4 regions of the Rhizobium sp. LEGMi-198b genome follow, and region 2 is predicted to be linked to each of the others. Evidence: predicted binding sites of a transcription regulator. Region 2 holds the regulator's gene; each other region holds the start of a gene.

Evidence for each region. Region 2 encodes PhoB, which activates phosphate uptake and scavenging genes when phosphate is short. Its sites were predicted from a motif close to TGTCATNNANCTGTCAT; they were not measured.
Region 1: ACXHXG_RS31015 (Orn/Lys/Arg family decarboxylase) is a predicted target of PhoB. The motif match lies at 1,062-1,078, and genes of this name have one in related genera.
Region 3: ACXHXG_RS30825 (alkaline phosphatase) is a predicted target of PhoB. The motif match lies at 2,133-2,149, and genes of this name have one in related genera.
Region 4: ACXHXG_RS06645 (inorganic phosphate transporter) is a predicted target of PhoB. The motif match lies at 1,773-1,789, and genes of this name have one in related genera.

The regions. Positions count from the first base shown of each region.
Region 1 covers NZ_JBSYVH010000013.1:63,444-67,033, forward strand. The annotation lists gene ACXHXG_RS31010 (sensor domain-containing diguanylate cyclase) at 1-558, opposite strand, end outside; gene ACXHXG_RS31015 (Orn/Lys/Arg family decarboxylase) at 1,123-3,480, shown strand; gene ACXHXG_RS31020 (GNAT family N-acetyltransferase) at 3,495-3,590, shown strand, end outside.
Region 2 covers NZ_JBSYVH010000001.1:951,621-955,210, forward strand. The annotation lists gene ACXHXG_RS04620 (aspartate aminotransferase family protein) at 1-538, opposite strand, end outside; gene ACXHXG_RS04625 (GcrA family cell cycle regulator) at 964-1,488, shown strand; gene phoB (phosphate regulon transcriptional regulator PhoB) at 1,588-2,271, opposite strand; gene phoU (phosphate signaling complex protein PhoU) at 2,304-3,017, opposite strand; gene pstB (phosphate ABC transporter ATP-binding protein PstB) at 3,069-3,590, opposite strand, start outside.
Region 3 covers NZ_JBSYVH010000013.1:6,813-10,402, forward strand. The annotation lists gene ACXHXG_RS30815 (LacI family DNA-binding transcriptional regulator) at 1-805, shown strand, start outside; gene ACXHXG_RS30820 (DMT family transporter) at 905-1,822, opposite strand; gene ACXHXG_RS30825 (alkaline phosphatase) at 2,206-3,590, shown strand, end outside.
Region 4 covers NZ_JBSYVH010000001.1:1,352,950-1,356,539, reverse strand. The annotation lists gene ACXHXG_RS06650 (Ros/MucR family transcriptional regulator) at 1-44, shown strand, start outside; gene ACXHXG_RS06645 (inorganic phosphate transporter) at 126-1,727, opposite strand; gene ACXHXG_RS06640 (GCG_CRPN prefix-to-repeats domain-containing protein) at 1,982-2,290, shown strand; gene ACXHXG_RS06635 (hypothetical protein) at 2,433-3,101, opposite strand; gene ACXHXG_RS06630 (CbtA family protein) at 3,103-3,590, opposite strand, start outside.

The DNA.
Region 1 (3,590 bases), on a different contig from region 2:
GAAAGCGCGACGGGTCAGCGCGCCCGTTAGGACGTCGATGGCCGCCGACTGCAGCAACTCGGCGCGATCAATTGCGACGCCCGCAATCTCCTCCAGGATCGCCAGATCCTTGTTTCCAAATGACCGCGGCTGACGGTCGATGGCGCAGACGGTTCCCACGGTATGACCATCACGGGTCTTGAGAGGAACGCCGGCGTAAAACCGGATATGCGCTTCTCCCGTCACGGCAGGATTGGACGCAAACCGGGGATCGCGGCTCGCATCGGGCACGACGATCGGCTGTTCGCAGTCCACCACGTAGCGGCAGAACGTGTCTTCCCTGGGCACCTCGTCTGCCGGCAATCCCAAACAGGCCTTGTACCACTGACGGTGGGCGTCGATGAACGAGACGATGCCGATATCGACTGTGAACACCTGCTTGATGAGGCGAGCCAGCCGTTCGAACCCCTCGTCTCTAGGCGTGTCTAATATGTCCAGCCGGTCGAGAGCGGCCAGGCGGTCGAGTTCGCGCCGCGCTGCCTCATCGGATAATCTTCCAAATGCACGTACAGCCGACATCGACCCGACACCTTTCAAAGCAGATTGCTATCCAGCCGTAAATTGCGCAGGGGAATGTCGTCAAGCTGGAGTCCGGACATGCTGTCGCAACGCTTAAGATTTTGCTGCCAACGAAGGAAGCACGTGGACGGCTGGTGGTTGTTCAAATATCGGGGTCTGTAGCCAAAATCCCTCTGCCACGGGCAAAGCTACACCTGCCGGCAGCATGTGGTTTCCAGCCAAGCTCCTGACAATCACAAAGCCAGCAGCAAACGCATATGCCGATGAAAGTCTCGGCGGCTGACCGAAAATGCAACAGGATATCTGCTCGCCTTGAAAGGAATCGGAACCATTAGCCAGGTGGTTTGTTGCCAGAACTATGTTTCAGAAGCGGCCGTTCACTCGAAAGGAGCTTATCGCATCGGACAGTCGCCGACGATCGATTTGCACGGAGAAATTCAGGAAGAGAAGAGACGCATGGCAAAAATGCCATTCTGTGCAAGTGTTTCGAACATCCGACAGCCTGTCACATCCTTGTCATGAAATGCGTCGACATCTCGTCCCAGATCAGGAGCGGGTACCCAAATGGATTATTTCAGACGTTTCAACTTTCTGTTCGCAACGCCGGCTTTCGACAGCGATGACCTGGAGGGCGCCCGCTACAACCAGATCATCGAGGAGATCCAAGGCTCCGGCTTTGAGGTGGTGCGCGCACGAAACCTCGAAGATGCGGAGATCGCCGTACAGACGGACGCCGCCATCGGCTGCATGCTAGTCGACTGGGGCAAAAAGGGGCTCGAGGGCAAAACGGCCTCCCTCATCAACCTAATGCGCCGGCGCGGCCTGGAATTCCCCATCATCCTGCTGATCCGCCGTAAGCGCTTCGAGGATGTGCCGGTAGAGGTCCTCGATTTCATCGATGGCTATGTCTTCCTATCGGAAGAAACGCCCGCCTTCATCGCCAAGAGCCTCATCAGCCGGCTCAAGCAATATGCCGAGACGCTGAAGACGCCGTTCTTCGGTGCACTGGTCGATTATGCCGAGGAAGGCAATCACCTTTGGACCTGCCCCGGGCACAATGGCGGCATCTTCTACAGCCGCAGCCCGATCGGGCGGGTCTTCATGGAGCATCTCGGCGAAGCGGTGTTTCGCGACGATCTCGACAATTCCGTGCTCGACCTCGGCGACCTGCTGACTCACGAAGGACCGGCGCTCGCTGCACAAAAGGAAGCAGCCAAAATCTTCGGCGCCGAGAAGACCTATTTCGTCCTGAACGGCACCTCCACGTCCAACAAGGTCGCTCTGTCAGCACTCGTCACCGATGGCGATCTCGTGCTGTTCGATCGCAACAACCACAAGGCCGCCCATCACGGCGCCTTGATGATCTCGGGCGGTATTCCGGTTTACATGCCGACCATACGCAACGTCTATGGCTTGATCGGTCCCATCGATTTCGCGGTCATGGACGAGGACGCCCTGCGCGAGCGCATCCGCACGCACCCGCTGGTGAAAGACCCGGAGGCTTACAAGAAGCCGCGCCCGTTCCGCGTCGCTGTCGTGGAACAGTGCACCTATGACGGTACCATTCACAATGCCGAGATGATCCTCAAGCGCATCGGCCATTTGTGCGATTACATTCTCTTCGACGAGGCATGGGCGGGCTTCATGAAGTTTCATCCGCTCTATGCCGGCCGTTTTGCCATGGGCCTTTCCGACCTTGGCCCGGACGCGCCGGGCATCATCGCCACGCAATCCACCCACAAGCAGCTCGCAAGCTTCTCCCAGGCTTCTCAGATCCACATGAAGGATCGGCATATCACCGGTCAGAAGCGCCGCGTGGAGCACCGGCGCTTCAACGAAAGCTTCATGCAGCACGCCTCGACCTCGCCCTTCTATCCGCTGTTTGCCTCGCTCGACGTCGGCGCACAGATGATGAAGGGCCGCTCGGGCGAAGTGCTGTGGGACGATACGATTCGCCTCGGCATCGAGCTGCGTAAGAAGATCCGCGCAGTACGACGCGAGTTCGAGGAGAAGGAGCATCGCCCCGAGCGCCGCTGGTTCTTCGAGCCCTTCGTGCCGGACCGGGTGGCGATCCCGGATGTATCGAGCCATGGAGCGGTGCATGAAGTGCCGTGGGAAAGCGTCTCTACCGACCAGCTCGCCACCAATCCCGCCTTCTGGCATCTGACGCCCGACGCGGCATGGCACGGTTTTTCCGCAATGGAGCCGGGCTTTGCCATGACCGACCCGAACAAGCTCACCCTGCTGACCCCCGGCTTCGACCGGGTGAGCGGAAAATACACCGAGCACGGCATACCGGCACCGGTGGTCGCGCAATATCTGCGCGAAAACCGCATCGTCGCCGAAAAGAACGACCTCAATTCGCTGCTCTTCCTGCTCACCCCTGGCGTGGAGGCCAGCAAGGCCGGCACCTTGATCAGCGGCCTCGTCGCCTTCAAGAAACTCCATGACGACAATGCTTTGCTGGAGGAGGTAATTCCGGAATTCTATCGACGCCGTCCGGGCCGCTATGCCGGCGTGCGCCTGCGCGATCTCTGCGCGGAAATGCATAACTTCTTCCGCCAAGCCGATGTCAGCGCGCTTCAGACAAAGCAGTTTTCTGCTGATCACCTACCCCCAATGGCCATGTCGCCCCATGATGCGGCACGCTGCCTGGTTCGCAACGATGTGGACTATCTGCCGATCGACGCCATAGCCGGCCGCATCGCGACGACACCCTTCGTCGTCTATCCTCCGGGTATTGCGACCATCGTGCCGGGCGAGCGCCTGACGGAACAGGCAAAGCCCATGATCGACTATCTCAAGATGTTTGAAACCTGCTTCAACACCTTCCCCGGCTTCGAGGTGGAGATTCAGGGGGTCTATCGCGAGATTGATGCATCCGGCCGCATCCGGCTCTACACCTACGTCGTCGCGGAATAGGCTTAGGTTCCGTCATGAAGCAGGAGAAAATAATCGTCATTCGCCCATCCCGGGAGACCGACGTCGATGCCATGTTGGCGATCTATCGCCGCCATATTCGCCGCGGCATC
Region 2 (3,590 bases):
TCGCGGCTGTCGCATCGGTGATGGCGGCACGCACCGCGTCGAGATCGCCGAAAGGCACCTGGTCGAAGCCGGGCGCCTTCGGGCCGAAACCTTCGAGGTACTTTTCCTGGCCTCCGGCGGCGATCGTCGCGATCGTGCGGCCATGGAAGGCGCCTTCGAAGGTGATGATATGGAATTTCTCGGGATGACCCTTGTAGAACTGGTAGCGACGCGCCGTCTTGATGGCGCATTCCAGCGCCTCCGCACCGGAATTGGTGAAGAATACCTTATCGGCGAAGGTCGCCTCCGTCAGGCGCTTCGACAATTTCTCCTGACCCGGCACCTCATAGAGGTTGGACAGGTGCCAGACCTTATCGGCCTGCGACTTCAGCTCTGCAACCAGATGTGGATGGGCGTGGCCAAGCGAATTCACCGCGACGCCCGCGGCGAAATCGAGATAACGCTCGCCGGTCTCCGTGATCAGCCACACGCCCTCGCCTCGCTCGAACCGCAGCGGAGCACGCATATAGGTGTCATAAAGCGGCGCGGTTTCAGCCATGGCGCATTCTCCTCGATCACAACCTTTAGGGCCAATCGTTTCCTTCGAATGAAACGGGCCCGGAAAAATCAAAAATGCCGCCTTGCGGCGGCATGGGCACTATTGATGTTTTGCACTGCGATGTCAACAAAACTGGCGATTTAGCAGGTGCGGCAGAGCGCCTCTCGATGGATGGCATGTCTTCGACAACTTATATTGCATAAATGCCACTCACGTATAGCAAGTTGGGGAAAACCTCGAAATCGATTCCTCAAGATTCCCGCGACTCTTGTCACGGAGTCAGCCTCACACTAGGTTAAAAACCAATTACTAGACTGCATGCGGCGGAACTAGTCACCACAATTTTAAAGCGTTTCACGCCTCGACCCAATTCGAGGCAATGGTGAGGGATTCTGCCATCAGAAACGCGATAGCGGAGACAGGGCATGAATTGGACAGACGAACGCGTCGAGAAGCTGAAAAAGCTGTGGTCCGAAGGTTTGAGCGCCAGCCAGATCGCGGCACAGCTCGGTGGTGTCAGCCGTAATGCCGTCATCGGCAAAGTGCATCGCTTGAGCCTGCCGGGCCGAGCGAAGGCCGGTGGTGCGGCAACCACAGCTCGAGCGCCGAAGCGCAATACCTCGGCCCCACGCGCGCCGAATTACGCCTCGCGCGTTGCAACCCGCACGGTTACCCGCCAGCAGGGTGCGACGATGCTCAAGGAAGAGGTCGAGATCGATACGGTCAGCGAAGTCGAATATCGTCCGGCCGCCAATGTGGTCGTTCCGATCTCGCGCCGCCTCGGCCTGACGGAGCTCACGGAGCGCACATGCAAGTGGCCGGTCGGCGACCCGCTGAAGGAAGATTTTCACTTCTGCGGCAATGATAGCCCGGACTCTTCGCCCTACTGCACCTACCATCAGCGGCTGGCCTATCAGCCGGTGCATGACCGGCGCCGGGCCGCGCACTGAACCACACCAGCCAAATGAAAAACGGGCCGAAAGGCCCGTTTTCTGTTTCCGCCGCTATGTTGGATGGCCAATCGGGTTGCCCCGATCAGGCCTCCCCCATCAGGCCTCCATGGAATAACCCGCGCCGCGAACGGTGCGGATGACGTCCTGCATGTTGGAGAAATTCAGCGCCTTGCGCAGGCGGCCGACATGCACGTCGACGGTGCGTTCGTCGACATAGATATCATGCCCCCACACGCCGTCGAGCAACTGAGACCGAGAGAAGACGCGGCCGGGGGACGACATCAGGAATTCCAGAAGGCGGAATTCCGTCGGCCCCAACCGCACTTCACGGCTCTTTCGGTGGACGCGATGGGTTTCGCGGTCCAGTTCGATATCGCCGCAGCGCAGTACCGTGGACAGGACCTCCGGGCGGGCTCGGCGCAACATCGCCTTGACGCGGGCCATCAGTTCCGGCGTCGAGAACGGCTTGACGACATAGTCGTCCGCGCCGGTGGAAAGGCCGCGCACGCGCTCGCTTTCCTCGCCGCGAGCGGTGAGCATGATGATCGGCAGGCGCTCCGTCTCCGGCCGCATGCGCAGCCGACGGCAGAGCTCGATGCCGGACACGCCGGGGAGCATCCAATCGAGGATCAGAAGATCGGGGATGCGCTCCTGGAGGCGCAGCTCAGCTTCGTCGCCTCTCAGGATAGTGTCGACCTCGAAGCCCTCGGCCTCGAGATTATAGCGCAGCAGAACGCTTAGCGCTTCCTCGTCTTCTACAACAGCAACTCTCGGAACCATGCGCCTCTGGTCTCCTTCTCTTGGTGTCTACTTTATTCCGTTACCGAACCGACGGTGTTGGCGGTATCGTCCTTCGGGCGCTCGCCTTCGGGCTGGGCACCGGTCGCCATGTAATAGATCGTCTCGGCGATGTTCGTGGCATGGTCGCCGATGCGCTCGATGTTCTTGGCGCAGAAAAGAAGATGCGTGCAGGTGGTGATGTTGCGCGGATCTTCCATCATGTAGGTCAGCATCTCGCGGAAGAGCGAGGTGTACATGGCGTCGATTTCCTCGTCGCGTTCGCGGATCGACACGGCCTTGTCAGGTAAACGGGTCGAGTAGACGTCGAGCACTTCCTTGAGCTGGACGAGCGCCAGTTCGGAGAGGTGTTCGATGCCGCGGGCGAGACGACGCGGAACGCCGGTGCCCTGCACGGCGATGACGCGCTTTGCGGTGTTCTTGCCGAGATCGCCGACGCGCTCCAGATCGGCGGCGATGCGGATGGAGCCCATGATTTCACGCAGGTCCGCAGCCATCGGCTGACGGCGGGCGATGGTGACGATCGCCTTGTCGCCGACTTCGCGCTCGGCGTGGTCGAGAATGACGTCATCGGAGATGACCTTCTGCGCAAGGCTGGCATCGCCGTTTACCAGGGCGCGGACGCTGTCGCTGACCATCTGCTCCGCCAGGCCGCCCATTTCGGAAATGCGGCGCGTCAGGAACTTCAGGTCTTCGTCGTAAGCGGAGAGAATGTGTGTTGAGACCATTTTTTTATCCTCTAGGTGAAAGATGTGAAAGGAACCGCGCGGGGAGCATCATCAGCCAAAACGGCCCATGATGTAATCCTGCGTGCGGTAATCATCGGGATTGGTGAACATCTTATCGGTATCGTTCTCCTCGACCAGATGGCCGAGATGAAACATTGCGGTACGTTGCGAAACGCGGGCTGCCTGCTGCATGGAATGCGTCACGATGACGATCGTGAAGTTTTCCCGCAGCTCATGAATGAGTTCCTCGACTTTGGCGGTGGCGATCGGATCGAGCGCGGAGCACGGCTCGTCCATGAGAATGACCTCGGGACTGACGGCGACGGCGCGGGCGATGCAGAGGCGTTGCTGCTGACCGCCTGAGAGGCTAGTGCCGGCATCATAGAGCCGGTCCTTCACCTCGCCCCACAGCCCGGCCTTCTGCAGACTGGTTTCGACGATATGGTCGAGATCGCTCTTGGACCGATGCAGCCCATGGATACGCGGACCATAGGCCACATTCTCGTAGATCGACTTCGGAAACGGATTGGGCTTCTGAAACACCATGCCGACGCGGGCACGCAGCTCGACGAC
Region 3 (3,590 bases), on a different contig from region 2:
CACTCCCCTGGTGGCGATCATCGTGCCCTCTCTCTCGAATATCGTCTTCGCCGACGTCTTGAGCGGCGTTACCCGGGCGCTTGAGACGCGGCAGAAGCAGGCCGTGTTCGCCGTTACCGAATATGATCCGCTACGGGAAGAGGCGCTTGTCGCGGCCGTTCTGGCGTGGCGACCGGAAGCGGTCATGCTTGTCGGCCTGGAGCATACCGAGGGAACGCGAAAGCTGCTTCGCGCCGCGGGCTGCCGTGTTCTGGAGCTGCTGGATATCGATGGAGAACCGCTAGATATCGCTGTCGGATTCTCGCATCGATCGGCCGGCAAGGCGACTGCCACCCATCTCATTGAAAAAGGCTATACACGCATCGCTTATGTCGGACACGACATGGAACGCGACACCCGCAGCGCAAAACGCTTCGCAGGGTTTGTCGATCAACTCAGCCAGGCAGGGCTCGCGCTGAGAGATCGGGAAATCCGCAATGCTCCTTCCTCGGTCAGCCTGGGAAAAGCGGGATTGGCGAGTGTTTTAAGCCGATCCCCAGACGTTGAGGCCGTGTATTTCTCCAATGACGACATGGCGCTTGGGGGCTACTTCCATTGCCTGTCCGCGGGAATCTCCGTGCCCGACCGGCTCGCGATCATCGGCTTCAACGCTCTCGATATCTGCCGCCACACCCCGCAGCCCATCGCCAGCATTCTCACGCGGCGTGTGGATATAGGAAGGCGGGCCGCGGAACTCCTTCTGGAGGATGCTCCTCCCCAAACGGTCGATGTCGGATTCGATCTCGTGCCGGGCGGGACGGCCTGACAAAACTTGGCGCCACGGCGGGCAAACTCGGACCGTGCGGATCGATCTCGTCAATCCGTCAGAAGAACCGTGCGAAACGAAGCTCTTGCGGCATGACCTTCAATGGCCGTCGGGCGGGACGGCCTCGGTCGGGACCGTTTCCTTTAGGTTCTTCCGATGGAAGATGAAGAGACCGGCAAAGACGATGATCGCGGCGCCGATGATGATCTGCATATCGGGAATATCGTTGAAGAAGATGTAGCCCAGCACAATCGCCCAGAGCAGCAGCGTATATTGCAGCGGCGCAAGCAGTGATGCCGGTGCGAGCTTCAACGAGCGCGTGATGAGCAAATGCGCGCAAGAGGCTACGATACCGAGCAGCAGCATGCCGAGCCAATCGATGGGCGTCGCCGGCCGCCAGTGGCCGATGCTCAAGACGATGCCGGTGGCAAGGGCGGCGATCGTCTGCCAGGTCACGAGTGTCGTGTCGCTGGTCGAGCGCAGATAGCGGCTCATCACCAGCGTCAGTGCAAAGGCTAAGCTGCCCGCGAGACCGAAAAGCGACGGAAGCGACAGCATCGCCGTGGACGGACGCAGCGCGATGACGACGCCGGCGAAGCCGACCAGAACGGCCAGCCAACGGCGCCAGCCGATCTTTTCCCCAAGAAAGAAATGCGAGAGCGCCGCAACATAGATCGGCCCGGCCATATAGAAGGTCATCACATCTGCGAGCGGCAGATAGGCGACGGCAGCGTAGAACAGGCCGACATCGCCAGTCGCCATGGCCACCCGCATGAACTGGAGGCCTTTCTGCTCGACGCGGAACAAGGCCATCGGCCCTTGTCTCACGATCATCGGTCCGAGCACGACAAAAGCTCCGAACGAGCGGATCACCAGCACCTGACCGACGGCAAAACTCGAGACCAGCCACTTGCCCATCGCATCGTTCAACGCAAAGAGCAGATCGCCGAGCAGCATTAGCACGACACCGATCATGATCATGTTTCCGGCATTGGCCACGGCCGTCTTGGTCTTCATTCCCCGAATCCTCGCAAAAACGGCCGCGCATGCGCGGCCAAGTGCGGCTTCGACCTTAACGCTTCCGATGTCAAGTGCTGGCTTAAATACGACCGCTACGAGCGATCGGAGCGATGAATAAACCGGTCAGGCAAGCCGACGGACAACCGCTACTATCGACCCGGCAACGTCGGAGACATGACTACTTCGCTGAAATAGTTGACGATTTCGGGAAAGTATCCTGGAATGGCGGTTTTCCATGCAGATGCTTTAGGCGACACCGATGCGACGAGACTGATATCGCTGCAAGTCCAACCACTTACCTTCTGCCTGTCATTCGTGTGTCACGATCGCCCGCTAATCACGACACCGTAACGTGACTTCACAAACGCGCGAGGATTCCCATGCGTAAAACTCTAATCGCTCTTGCCGCCGCCACCATGCTGGCCGGCGTTTCCCACGCAGCCACCGTCTATCCGCTCGATCGTGCAACGATCCTGGTCGGCTCGCCTTTCGACTTCAAGGTCGAGTTCGACGGCGCCATCAAGAAGGAAGACGTGAAGATCACCATCAACGGCCAGGATGCCAAGTCCGTTCTCGGCGCCGATTTCAATTTCGTGGCCGACGAGAAGGGCAAGGACGACAAGAGCCTCGGCTCTGCCGTTATTCTGCGCTCCGCCAAAATCGGCAAGGCAGGCACCTATAAGGTAGAAGTCAGCGCCGGCGGCCAGACGAAAGCCGTCACCTGGGACGTGTTCGGCACCTCCGCGACCCCGAAGGCCAAGAACGTCATCTTTCTGCTCGGCGACGGCCTCTCCGTTGGCCATCGCACCGCTGCCCGCCTGATGTCCAAAGGCATGACCGAGGGCAAGGCGAACGGCCGCCTCTTCATGGATGACCTCGATCACATGGCATTCATCGGCACATCGTCCACCAACGCGATCGCCACCGACAGCGCCAACACCATGTCGGCTTACATGACCGGCCACAAGACCGCGATCAATGCGCTCGGCGTCTATGCCGACCGCACGCCGGACTCGCTGGACGACCCGCGTGTCGAAAACATCGCTGAAGCGGTGCGCCGCCTGACCAAGAAATCGATCGGCGTCGTTTCCACTGCCGAAATCGAAGATGCCACACCGGCCGCCGTCATTTCCCATACGCGCAAGCGCGGCGACAAGGCTGAAATTGCTGCCATGTTCCTCAACACCAAGCCGGATGTTATCCTCGGTGGCGGCTCGGCCTATTTCCTGCCGAAGGACGTCCCGGGCTCCAAGCGCAAGGACGACAAGGACCTGGTCAAGACCTTCAAGGACGATGGCTACGCGCTGGCGACCGATAAGTCCGAGCTGACAGCCGCCGCTGGCACCAATACCGGCAAAATCCTGGGCCTCTTCCACACCGGCAACATGGACGTGACGCTGGATCGGGAATTCCTCAAGAAGGGCACGGTCGGCAAATTCCCGAACCAGCCCGGCCTCAAGGACATGGCCAAGGTCGCGCTTGATCAGCTTTCCAAGAATCCGGACGGCTTCTTCCTGATGATCGAGGGCGCCTCGATCGACAAGCAGGCTCACACGATGGACTGGGAGCGCTCGGTCTTCGAAACCATCGAATTCGACCAGGTTGTCGGCATGGCGCGCGAATTCGCCAAGACGCATCCCGATACGCTGATCGTCGTCACCGGCGACCATACGCATGGCGTTTCGGTCATCGGCACGGTCGATGACGAAAAGCCGGGCACGGACATGCGTGAGAAGGTGGGCGTCTACGCCGATGCCGGCTTCCC
Region 4 (3,590 bases), 400 kb from region 2:
AGCTCTCCGGCCTCGGCGCCAACGGCAACAAGCCGCAAGAATAATGGCGCCTCAAGGGCGCCATCATCTCTTGACGATATTTTTGCCTGCTGAGCCGCCGCAGCTCGATAGCTCGGCGGCACCGGTCAAAAGACCTGGCGGAGCACGATGAACAGCACGAAGGCAAGCGCGATCGAGGCGGGCAGCGTCAGAATCCAGGCCATCAGCATGTTGCGGACGGTGGACCACTGCAGACCGGAACCATTGGCGGCCATCGTGCCGGCGACGCCGGAGGACAGGACGTGCGTGGTCGAAACCGGCAGGCCGAGATGGTCGGCCGCGCCGATCGTCAGCATGGCGACGACTTCGGCGGCGCCGCCCTGGCCATAGGTCAGGTGCGTCTTGCCGATCTTTTCGCCAACGGTGACGACGATACGCTTCCAGCCGACCATGGTGCCGAGGCCGAGTGCCAGCGCCACCGCAACCTTCACCCAGAGCGGAATGAACTTGGTCGCGTGATCGACCGCGGCGTGATAGTTGGTCACGGCCTTCAGATCATCCGGGCTCATCTGCAGCAGCTTCTGCTTGTCTATGAGCTTCAACGATTCACCGATCAGGTAGATGTCGTTACGAACGTTGCCGACGAGGCCGTTCGGCAGTTTTTCGACGCTCGGATAGGCGGCGATTTCAGCGCTGGTGGCGTGGATATAGGCCTGCAGTGCTGGCGTCGTTTCGTCCGTCCAGGTCTTGCTCTTCACGGCAACGCTGACGGCAGCCTTCGGGTCTGCAGGCGTGGCGACGCCGGCCTTCACATACTTGCCGAGTACCGTCTCGACCTGCGCCGAGGCTGCCTTGTAGGCATCGAGGTAATTGACATCGGGCGTCTTGTTCAGCGCGAAAGCGGTCGGCACCAGGCCGATAAGGATGAGCATGATCAGACCCATGCCCTTCTGGCCATCGTTCGAACCATGGGCGAAGCTGACGCCGGTGCAGGTGAAGATCAGCAGGCCGCGGATCCACAGCGGCGGTGGCGTATTGCCCTTCGGCGCTTCATAAAGCTCCTTGTTGCGGATCAGAACTTTGGAGACCAGCAACAACACAGCGGCTAGGCAGAAGCCGATGATCGGCGACAGCAGCAGCGACAGGCCGACATTGCTTGCCTGCGACCAGTCGACACCGCTCGTGGCGGAACCGGCCGGCGCCAGGAACTGATTGGCAAGACCGACGCCGATGATGGAGCCGACGAGCGTGTGCGAGCTCGAAGCCGGCAGGCCGAGATACCAGGTGCCGAGGTTCCATACGATGGCGGCGGTCAACAGGGCGAAGACCATGGCAAGGCCGGAGCCCGAGCCGACCTGCAGGATCAGTTCGACGGGCAACAGCGCCAGAATGCCGAACGCGACGGCACCGGAAGAGGTCAGCACGCCGAGGAAATTAAAGAATCCCGACCAGATAACCGCAAATTCGGCCGGCAGCGAACGGGTGTAGATGACGGTAGCGACCGCATTGGCCGTATCGTGGAAACCGTTGACGAATTCGAAGCCGAGCGCGATCAGCAACGCCAATCCGAGCAGGATCCACGGAACCGCCGCCGCATTGGCAAGATCGTTGCCAAGGGCATAGCCAACGTAAGCAAGGCCGCCGAGTACGACGATGCCGAAGAGCGGCAGGAACCATTTGGCGGAACCGCCTGCGCCGTGAACAGGGTGGTCACCACCCTCCGAATTGCTTGAAACGACGTCGACCATCTCAAACTCCCTATCGCAAATAAGGTCTTCATTTAAGCGCGGTTGATGACGCTCTCGTGACGCGTACTCGTGGTGTCGATACTGAACTTCTTGTTGCGAACGTCTCTCCTAAGGCGGCAGTGGGCGACACGCGCATTGCAACTCCACGTTCAACGTCTTGATTTTGCCGCGAAAAGGCCTTTTTCGGTTCACCCGGGGTTCAGCCAGCGGGGATTTAAATCCGCTTGTAAGGGACTTGAATGGAGATCATCACGATGAGATTGCCCGTGATTGCCGTTGCTGCCGTACTCGGCAGCCTTGTCGTATCTTCGGCAGAAGCAATGCCTATCGCCGCTGTTGGGACCGTGGCTAAAGCGCCGGTCGTCAACGTTGATTATGCCTGCGGCCGTGGCTGGCATTTGACGCCGCGCGGCGTATGCCGGCCGAACCGCTATGGGCCGCCGCGCGGTTATGGCTGGGGATATTACAGGGCGCCACCGCCGCGTTGGGGCTGGTATGGCCATCGTCCTTATTATCGTGACGGATGGGACGGTGGTTGGCGAGGCCGGCCGCGTGATTGGTAAAATAAGACACACCGCCGTCCGGTGACGGCGGGTGTCGTCTACTAGAGCGGGAAAGCGATTCATGGAATCGCTTTCCCGCTCTATCTCTTTGTTTTTACGCATTCCGGACGGAAAACCGTTTCGCACTTTTCCTGGAATTGCTCTAATCGGCAATGGCCGGTTTCGTCCGCAGGAGCCGCGCGGTCCACCACAGCGCGGCCACTGCCGTCATCAGCGCCAGCATCGTCGCGGCGAGGCTTTTGACGTGCAGAAAGATGCCGGCGAGCCGTGGCCGGATCAAGTCGGCGGTGTTGAAGCCTTCGTTGCTGAATTGGCAGAGAATAAGCGACAGATTGTTGCGTACCAGCGCGCCGTCGATCTCCGAGACGAGGTCGCCGGCGGCAGCCATTTCGTCCTTCATCGTCCGCATCTGCAGCAGCGCCATCTTGGCGGCGGCGAGATAGGCATGCGAGCATTCGTTAAAAGGACTGTCTTCATCGCCAACGCTTCCCGGCATGACGCCCCAAAGGCAATAGGCACGCTGGATCTGTGCGAAGTTCAGCACGCGACGGAAGGACTCGTCGGTATCGGACGCCGATGAGGCAAGCGCGATGATGCGCCCGTAGTAAGGAGCGATCACGGCCATTTCGCCATGGGTCAAGCTTGGTATCGGAATGCCCGCACGAGTTCCGGACGAGCTGCCGCTATGCGCCTTCGCCTCCAGCGGCAAGCCGAGTGCGCAGATCAGATAAAAGACCGAAAACAGAATGGCTGGTCGCCGCCAGTATATCCCCCGCAAAAAGTCATGCGGGGGACATGTCAGGCTTGCCATTTCAGGCCCGGCGCATGGATGTGCGACCGTAGCGAACCTGCGGCAGGTCACGTTCGGCCCATGCCCCGAAGGCGAGGCCGAGTGTCGCCCACAGGATCGCGTGCATGCCGAGCGACGCGATGCGGAAGCGCCAGAGCACGACGGCGGAGAACTGCTCCGGCACTTCGTTGATCGTCGGCAGGAGGTATTGAACCAGGCCGATGAACACGATGTAGGCGATGCCGGCGAAAATCACGCCGTTCCATGAACCGTAGCGCGTCGCCAGACCGCGGGCGAGGGACACTGCGGCAACCATGGCGACGACGGAGGCAACGATCATCACGAAGAACAGCTCGGTCCTCGCGCCGATAGTGTCCGGATTGCCGACCGCCGGCGGATTGGCCGGATATTTGATGTCGGGAACCAGGGAGATGGCGATGAAGGCGGCGATTGCCAGCAGCGCGGCAGTGCCGCGGGCGCCAAAGGGGCTGACACGGCCATAGACATAGG